DNA from 3 places in the Pseudoalteromonas sp. BZB3 genome. Region 1 is predicted to be linked to each of the others. Evidence: predicted binding sites of a transcription regulator. Region 1 holds the regulator's gene; each other region holds the start of a gene.

Region 1 (3,290 bases):
TAGTTTAACTAGGGTATTGGTTGTTTTACCTGCTGCAGAAACCACAACACAATCGCCCAACTGACACTGGCCAACCACGATCTGTGCGACAGCCTGATAACGCGAGGCCGAGCTTAAGCTCGACCCACCAAATTTATGTACTACTCTTGTCATTTTCTTTTACCAAAGTGCTGGATGGGCAGGTGTTAATTTACAGGCTTTGTTATCAGCAGGCGCAGGAGCTTTACCTGGCTTTGTTTTAGCAAAAGCCGCTTCGAGGTCTGCAAGTAGATCTACTACTTCCTCAATACCGACAGAAATACGGATCAAAGTATCGCCTACACCCGCTTCTAAACGTGCTTTAGGTTCCATGCCTGCATGTGTCATGGTTGCAGGGTGACAAATTAAACTCTCAACACCACCTAAAGACTCTGCCAACGAGAACTCTTTCACTGTTGTTAAGAATGCCGCAGCATCTTCAAGACCACCTGCGATATCAAAACTCACCATGCCACCAAACCCTAACTGCTGTTTTTTCGCCAGTTCGTGTTGTGGATGTGACTCAAGACCTGGGTAATACACTTTGCGAACGTACTCAGACTGTTCTAAGTACTTGGCGATAGCTAAGGCATTTTCTTCGTGCTGCTTAAGACGCACTTTAAGAGTTCTTAAACCACGTAATGTCAGATAGCTATCGAATGGTGCACCCGTAATACCAATATTATTTGCCCACCAAGCCAGCTCTTCGCCTAACGCTTGGGTTTTCGCTATTACCGCACCGCCAACAACATCAGAATGGCCGTTAATGTATTTCGTGGTCGAATGCACCACAATATCAACACCAAACGAAATTGGGTTTTGTAGCGCAGGAGATAAAAACGTATTGTCAGCCCCAACTAATGCTCCCACTGCATGGGCTGCATTCACAACCGCCTCTATATCTGTAAGACGAAGAATTGGGTTACTCGGTGTTTCAATCCAAACCAGTTTAGGTTTGATCTCTGCAATTTGTGCAAGGCTGTCAGCGCGAGTTAAATCTAAAACTTTTAGTTTTAACAAGCCACGCTTTTCAAGTGATGTGAATAAACGATAACTACCACCATAACAATCATGTGGAATAACTAAGGTATCGTCGTGGTTTAAAAGTTGTGTTACTAGGTGTACAGCTGCCATACCGGTCGCTGTGATGATGCCTTTTTCTCCACCCTCAAGCTGCGCTAATGCTTCAGCTAGAATATCGCGATTTGGGTTACCGCTACGGCCGTAATCGTAATCACGCTTAGTATCGAAGTCAGCGAACGAATACGTTGTTGAAAGATAAAGAGGAGGCACAACCGCACCATGATGTTTATCGGCTTCGATACCATGTCTGACTGCGACTGTAGATTTATTGCGTTGGCTCATATCACCACCTAGTATATGGATGTTTAGACGTCTAAAAGGTTAGATGATCAAATTAGAGAAGTCAAAACATTTATACTGCTAAATGGCTATTTAACTAGAATTTGACTATCTTTTTTAAACCGATAAAATTTCGCCACCTCGTTAACTAATATTGTTAATAAGACTGGGTTTTTGACCATAAATCGGTACATTAACCTTAGTTTGAGTTGGGCGTTAGTCAAACTAGGTCAATTAAAGCCGTCGCAAACGAGCGTAGTCTTATTGGCAGTAATTACTCTAAAGGCATCAGAAAAAATATTATGGCTAAATGGAATGGTGAATATATTCACCCTTATGCAGAGCATGGCAAAAAATCAGAGCAAGTGAAGAAGATCACCGTATCTATTCCTTTAAATGTGTTAAAAGTACTGACTGATGAGCGTACCCGCCGTCAAGTGAACAACTTGCGCCATGCAACAAACAGCGAGTTACTGTGTGAAGCATTTCTGCATGCCTTTACGGGCCAACCGTTGCCGAGCGACGAGGACTTACGTAAAGACAATCCGGAGAAGATCCCTGTTGAAGTGCGTAACATTATGAAAGAGATGGGCTTAGAGATCCCAGAGATTAACGAAGAAGGTTAATCAGCTTTTTTGTTATTACAAAGAAAACATAAAAAAACCTCGCCGTTGCGAGGTTTTTTATTAATTTAATCTTGCCTAAGATTCAAATTGTGCCATGTAGTTTTCTGGTAGTTCGATTTGCGCAACGCCAGAATCAATCGCAGCCTGTGCTACAGCTTTAGCAATGCGAGGCAATAAACGCGGATCCATTGGCTTAGGAATAATATACTCAGCGCCAAACTCTAACGACTCAACATCGGCTGCTTTAAGCACTTGCTCAGGCACTGGCTCTTTCGCAATACCACGAATGGCTTCTACCGCTGCGATCTTCATTTCATCGTTAATCGCTGTTGCACGCACATCAAGTGCACCACGGAAGATAAACGGGAAACATAAAACATTGTTCACTTGGTTAGGATAATCTGAACGACCTGTCGCCATAATTAAATCGTTACGTGCACCATGTGCAACTTCTGGATTAATTTCAGGGTCAGGATTTGAACAGGCGAATACTACTGGCTTGTCTGCCATAAGCTTTAGGTCTTCTGGAGAAAGTAAGTCAGGGCCAGATACACCCACAAACACATCTGCTTCTGCAATAACGTCTTGAAGCGTACGCTTATCAGTGTTGTTAGCAAATAGCTTTTTGTACTCGTTCAAGTCATCACGACGCGTATGGATAACGCCTTTACGGTCTAACATGTAAATGTGCTCACGCTGTGCACCACATTTAATCAACAGTTCCATACATGCGATTGCTGCAGCGCCTGCACCTAAACATACAATGATAGCGTCATGAATGTCTTTGCCTTGTACTTCCAACGCATTCAACATACCCGCAGCAGTTACAATCGCAGTACCATGCTGGTCGTCGTGGAATACAGGAATATCACAACGCTCTATAAGCGCTTTTTCAATCTCAAAACATTCTGGTGCTTTAATATCTTCAAGGTTGATACCACCAAAGGTGTCTGCAATATTCGCAACCGTGTTAATAAAATCTTCTGTGGTGCGGTGCTTTACTTCAATGTCGATTGAATCTAAGCCTGCAAAACGTTTGAATAGTAGCGCTTTACCTTCCATTACTGGTTTAGAAGCAAGTGGGCCTAAGTTACCTAAACCTAAAATTGCAGTACCATTACTGATCACCGCAACCATATTGCCTTTACCTGTATATCGGTAAGCATTAGCAGGGTCTGCAGCAATTTCTCGAACTGGCTCAGCCACACCTGGGCTGTAGGCCAACGCAAGATCTTTAACTGTTTCGGCTGGTTTAGTTAATTCAACACTGATTTTACCTGGAAC
Region 2 (3,290 bases), on a different contig from region 1:
ATAGGTGTTCAATCTTTGCATCCCACTCAGGTAGGCGAAGTGCGTCAGCAGCGCGCTCTAAAGCATTGTCTAGGTTGTGGCCATCATGTGCTTGGATAATAGCTTCTAGTTGACCTTGCTCTTTTGCTAGAGCGTCAAAATCAGCGCCATCCATTGCATATTCAGCATAAACTTCATCAAGGCGCGCAAGAGCGTTTTTAACTTCGCTTACAGCTTCTTCAACAGTTTCACGAACAGTTTTGTTTTCGTCTAATTGAGGTTCCTGAGGAAGATAGCCGATTTTAGTACCAGCAAGTGCATTCGCCTCACCTTCAAACTCTTTATCAACACCTGCCATGATGCGTAAAAGAGTCGATTTACCTGCGCCGTTTAGACCAAGTACACCAATTTTCGCACCAGGGAAGAAAGATAATGAAATATCTTTTAAAATCGTACGTTTAGGTGGCACCACTTTGCTAACGCGGTGCATTGAATAAATAAACTTATCTGGCAATGCCATAGATGAAACCTTTCATGTTCAAAATTAACTTGCATATTGTAGAGTTTACCTAGCGATTTCGTCAATCAAACAGCAGGTTATCTCTCTTTTAAACTCATGAAATTAACTCAAAACCAACAACGCTACACCAGAAAAAGCAATTAACCCACCCAATATCATATTCCTTGTCATGGGTTCTTTGCGCAGGGCACCAATGGTCATCACCATCAGTGGGGCGGTTGCGAAAATAGTTTGTGCGATAGCCGGATCGGTATGTTTGACTGAAATAAGCTGCAACCAAAGGCCAATAAAAGTGCCAAAAAACACCGCGACAAAAAGCCATTGCTTTTGACTTATGCCATTCAAGGTAATGGCTTGTTTGAGATTTTGTTCTTTTAGACATGCGACAACGCAAGCGACAGCCAGTGTGCCTGAAAATAAACGAATAAAAGCAGCCCACAAACTACCAATTTGTTCAGCATTCATCGCACCTTTTGACATCACCATACCTGCCGCTTGGCAAGTGGCTGCAAGCAACGCAAAACCAACTCCTTTGATGTAAATGCTGTGTTCAACTTGAGGTAATGGACTTTTAGGTTTAATTGCCAGCAAAACGCCTAAAGTTGTTATTATAATACCTAGCCATGCAAGGCCACTCAGCCATACGCCGAGCAATACAATATTTAGTACACCTGCAATGGCTGGCGCGAGTGATTCAATGACAAGTGTACGTGCTGGGCCTATATTTCTAAGTGCAGCGAAATAAGCGCTATCGCCAATAGCAATACCCAAAATGCCGCTGACAATAAGCCAAGCCCAAGAGCTGGTTAATTGTGGTAAAGGGCTGGTAGGCATAATTAGCAAAATTAATAACATCAGTGCACAAGCAATAATGCCTTTACTGACATTTAGTTGCAGGGGCGATAAATGATGGCTAAAGCGTTTGTATAAAATTGTAGATGACGCCCAGACTATGGCTGCGCTGATTGCGGCAAGTTCACCGATCCCCATGTTTTTCTCTTTATATAATGATGTTTGACGCGTGAATTATCTAAGTAAATTTTTCAGTTGCAAACAAATGAGTTGAGATTTTAGACATCTAAACATCTAGAGGTTGAATTTTTCGGCTTTACGTTCATAATGACAGCCATAAATTAAGTTGGGGGAAATTGTATGCCGATCACCGTAAAAGATGAGTTACCTGCTATTGCTACACTCAGACATGAAAATGTCTTCGTGATGCCGAAATCACGTGCAAGAACGCAGGAGATCCGTCCGATGCGCTTGGCAATTCTCAACCTCATGCCCAACAAAGTTGAAACCGAAGTGCAGTTTATTCGTTTGCTTGCGAATACCCCGCTTCAGGTTAACGTCGACTTATTACGATTAGATACGCACCGTAGTTCAGAAAATTCTGAGCAACACTTAGATATGTTCTATCGCTACTTTTCTGATGTAAAAGATGAAAACTACGATGCCATGATTATCACAGGTGCACCGCTGGCTCATCTGGAATATGACGATGTCATTTACTGGCAAGAACTCAAAGAGTTATTTGATTGGGCTGAAAACCATGTGACCTCAACATTATTCTCTTGTTGGGCAGCTCATGCGGGCTTGTACCATCATTATGGTTTAAAGCGTGAACTGCGTGACGATAAACTATGTGGCGTATTTAAGCACCGTTGTTTGTTTGAGCATGGTGCGCTAACTCGTGGTTTTGACGATGAGTTTTTAGTACCGCATTCTCGCTATGGTCACATTGAACTAGCTAAAATACAAAATACGCCTGAACTTGCTGTGTTGGCAGGCTCTGAAAAGGTCGGTGCGTATTTAATTAAAAACCAGTCTGGCAGTCAGGTGTTTTTAACAGGCCACCCTGAATATGATGCTGATACTTTGCAAAAAGAATATTTACGCGACCTAGCCAAAAGCCCTGATGCGCCTAAGCCAGAAGGGTACTTTCCGAATAACGATGCTGAACAAAAGCCGAGTAAAACATGGCAAAGTCATGCCTTTTTGTTATTCTCAAATTGGCTGAATTATTACGTTTACCAAACTACTCCATACGATATTAACCTAGTTAGCCAAGATGTAAGGACTAACAACTATGCCGAATAAAAGTGCAGCCTTAAAAGAGGCTTTAAAACAACGAATTCTTATTTTAGATGGCGCCATGGGTACCATGATCCAAGAGTATAAATTTGAAGAAGAAGATTATCGCGGCGAGCGCTTTAAAGATTGGCATGTGTTAGTGAAAGGCAATAACGATTTATTAAGCCTAACTCAACCTGGTGTCATTACAGATATTCATCGTAAATACCTAGCTGCAGGTGCTGACATTATTGAAACAAACACCTTTAATGCGACTACTATTTCGATGGAAGATTACGAAATGGGCAGTTTGAGTCGTGAAATCAACCTTGAGTCGGCTAAATTAGCACGTAAAATTTGTGACGAGTTCACCGAAAAAGAGCCACACAAACCGCGCTATGTAGCGGGTGTACTAGGTCCAACATCTAAAACATGTTCAATCTCACCAGATGTGAACGACCCGGGTTATCGTAATATTACCTTCGATGCATTGGTTGAGGCCTATATTGAGTCGACGCTTGCTTTGATTGAAGGTGGTGCAGATTTAATTTTGATTGAGACGATTTTCGACACTTTAAATGCCAAAGCTGCGTCATTTGCCGTAGAAGAAGCGTTTGAACATGCGGGTATTACGTTGCCAGTAATGATCTCAGGTACTATTACTGATGCTTCTGGTCGAACACTGTCAGGCCAAACAACAGAAGCATTCTATAATTCA
Region 3 (3,290 bases), on a different contig from region 1:
GCACCTTCCTAAGCCTATCTGCCAAATGATTCTACGACATCACGATGAATCATACTTAAAGGAAGAAACAGACCCAACACTCAAAGCGACTTTCGCGGCAATGAAACTAGCAGAGAATTTATCCTTTGAAGCAAAGCATTTTAGACCTTGCGGTGATTGGTTCGCATTTAAAGATTTGGTGTTAGTTGCATTAGAATTGAGCGATGATGATTACACTAATCTTAAAGAAGATGTAGAAGAGTACTTTATTCATTAACTACAGATATTAAAAAAGGCGCTCCTTTTCAGGTAAGCGCCTTTTTTACAGATGACTTAAAATTACAAGCCAGCAGCTGCTCTTAGTGCGTCTGCTTTATCTGTTTTTTCCCAGCTAAATGCTGTGAAAGTGTCATCACCAACCGTCATTTCAAACGGCTCACGACCGAAGTGACCGTACGCAGCAGTCATTTGGTACATAGGGTGAAGTAGGTCTAGCATCTTAGTAATGCCGTAAGGGCGTAGGTCGAAGTGCTCACGAACTAGCTCTACTAGCTTCTCTTCTGATACTTTACCTGTGCCGAATGTATCAATTGTGATTGATGTAGGCTCAGCTACACCGATAGCGTAAGAAACTTGGATTTCACACTTGTCTGCCAGGCCTGCTGCAACAATGTTCTTAGCAACATAACGACCAGCGTATGCTGCACTGCGGTCAACCTTTGATGGATCTTTACCAGAGAAAGCACCACCACCATGACGTGCCATACCACCGTATGTGTCAACGATGATTTTACGGCCTGTTAGACCACAGTCACCTACTGGACCACCGATCACGAAGCGACCTGTTGGGTTGATGAAGTATTTAGTATCTTCAGTTAAGAACTCTGCAGGTAGCGTGTGCTTGATGATGTTTTTCATTACAGCATCAACCAGTGCATCTTGCTCGATGTCAGGGTTATGCTGAGTTGAAAGTACAACAGCATCGATAGCAACAGGCTTGCCGTCTTCATATACGAAAGTTACTTGAGACTTAGCATCTGGACGTAACCAAGGTAGGATACCTGATTTACGTGCTTCAGCTTGACGCTCTACTAACAAGTGTGAGTAGTAAAGAGGCGCAGGCATAAGCGTTGGTGTTTCGTTCGTTGCATAACCAAACATTAGACCTTGGTCACCCGCACCTTGCTCTTCAGGCTTAGAGCGATCTACACCCTGTGCAATCTCAGGAGACTGTTGACCTATAAGGTTCATGATGCCACATGTGTCACCGTCAAAACCTACATCAGAAGACGTGTAACCGATATCTGTGATTACTTTACGCGTGATTGACTCTAGGTCTACCCAAGCATCTGTTGAAATTTCACCAGAGATGATCGCAACGCCTGTTTTAACCATAGTTTCACAAGCAACACGAGCGTGTTTATCTTGGGTAATGATTGCATCTAGTACCGCGTCAGAGATCTGATCAGCGATTTTATCCGGATGACCTTCAGAAACAGACTCAGAAGTAAATAAGTGTTTTGCCATTGTATCTATGCTCACAAATATTGCGCTTCACGAACATCGGGGATAGCGCGAAAAAATAAGAGGCGTATTCTATCTAAAACAATTTAACTTGCCTAGTTTTTTTACGCCTAGACGTCTGAATTAGATTTTTTCAATTGCAGATCTCGAATTAAGCAGGTTTAGCTCTCTTTTTCTCAGGTATTAACGTTGCAGAATGCACCATAAATGAGTCAGAATGAGCGCACTGACATTTCAGCGCAACACTATTAAAGGTAGGAGAATTCATGCCGTCTCGCAAAGAACTTGCAAATGCCATTCGCGTTCTGTCTATGGACGCAGTACAAAAAGCTAAATCGGGCCACCCAGGAGCACCTATGGGTATGGCTGATATCGCAGAAGTACTGTGGCGCGATTATTTAAAGCACAACCCAAGCAATCCTGATTGGGCTGACCGCGATCGATTTATTCTGTCAAATGGTCACGGCTCTATGCTTATTTATTCTTTGTTGCACCTGAGCGGTTATGATCTTTCTATTGATGATCTGAAAAACTTCCGTCAAATGCATTCTAAAACACCGGGCCACCCAGAGTACGGCTATGCACCAGGTGTAGAAACAACAACAGGCCCACTTGGTCAGGGTATTACAAATGCGGTAGGTATGGCGATTGCTGAAAAAGCACTTGCAGCACAATTCAACCGTGACGAATTTGATATTGTAAACCACTTCACTTACACCTTCTTAGGCGATGGCTGTTTAATGGAAGGTATTTCACATGAAGCTTGTTCATTAGCCGGTACACTAGGTCTTGGTAAGCTGATCGCATTCTGGGATGACAACGGCATCTCAATCGATGGTGAGGTAGAAGGCTGGTTCAGTGATGATACACCTAAGCGTTTTGAATCTTACGGCTGGCATGTAATTGCTGATGTAGACGGTCACGATAGCGATGCAATTAAAACGGCAATCGAAGCGGCTCGTGCAGAAACTGACAAGCCAACACTTATTTGCTGTAAGACAGTAATTGGTTATGGCTCACCAAACAAATCAGGTAGCCACGATTGTCACGGTGCACCATTAGGTGATGAAGAAATTAAAGCAGCACGTGAATTCCTTGGTTGGGATCACGATGCGTTTGAAATCCCTGAAGACATCTACGCTAAGTGGGATGCCTCTTCTCGTGGTCAACAAGCACAAAGCCACTGGTTAGTGAAATTCACAGAGTACCAAATGGCGTACCCTGAACTTGCGGCTGAGTTTGAGCGTCGAATGAAAGGCGAACTTCCTGCAAACTGGCAAGCTGAAACTGAAAAATACATTGCAGAACTTCAAGCAAACCCAGCTAATCCTGCGACACGTAAAGCGTCACAAAATGCACTGAATGCATTTGGTCCAATTCTTCCTGAATTTATGGGCGGCTCAGCTGATCTTGCAGGCTCTAACCTGACTCTATGGGAAGGCTCAAAAGGCTTAACGGCTGATGATGCTTCAGGTAACTACATTTTCTACGGTGTACGTGAATTTGGTATGTCGGCAATCATGAATGGTATTGCACTTCACAAAGGCTTCGTACCTTATGGTGCAACTTTCTTAATGTTCATGGAGTACGCGCGTAACGCGGTACGTATGGCAGCATTAATGAAGCAGCCAAGCATCTTTGTTTATACTCACGATTCAATTGGTCTGGGTGAAGATGGTCCGACGCACCAACCGGTTGAGCAAATTGCCAGCATGCGCTTAACACCTAACCTAGTAAACTGGCGTCCATGTGACCAAGTTGAGTCTGCAGTTGCTTGGCAGCAAGCG

Evidence for each region. The regulator MetJ, encoded in region 1, represses methionine synthesis genes. The targets are predictions, from matches to a motif close to TAGACGTCTAGACGTCTA.
Region 2: the regulator MetJ is predicted to act here: its motif matches at 1,571-1,588, upstream of metA (homoserine O-succinyltransferase).
Region 3: the regulator MetJ is predicted to act here: its motif matches at 1,607-1,624, upstream of metK (methionine adenosyltransferase).

Annotation. Positions count from the first base shown of each region.
Region 1 covers NZ_JBECOS010000003.1:119,058-122,347, forward strand. The annotation lists gene metL (bifunctional aspartate kinase/homoserine dehydrogenase II) at 1-153, opposite strand, end outside; gene metB (cystathionine gamma-synthase) at 160-1,383, opposite strand; gene metJ (met regulon transcriptional regulator MetJ) at 1,683-2,006, shown strand; gene ABMY35_RS03950 (malic enzyme-like NAD(P)-binding protein) at 2,082-3,290, opposite strand, start outside.
Region 2 covers NZ_JBECOS010000010.1:115,420-118,709, reverse strand. The annotation lists gene ettA (energy-dependent translational throttle protein EttA) at 1-499, opposite strand, end outside; gene ABMY35_RS10865 (DMT family transporter) at 602-1,489, opposite strand; gene metA (homoserine O-succinyltransferase) at 1,652-2,599, shown strand; gene ABMY35_RS10855 (homocysteine S-methyltransferase family protein) at 2,589-3,290, shown strand, end outside.
Region 3 covers NZ_JBECOS010000008.1:199,775-203,064, forward strand. The annotation lists gene ABMY35_RS06625 (HDOD domain-containing protein) at 1-256, shown strand, start outside; gene metK (methionine adenosyltransferase) at 319-1,506, opposite strand; gene tkt (transketolase) at 1,770-3,290, shown strand, end outside.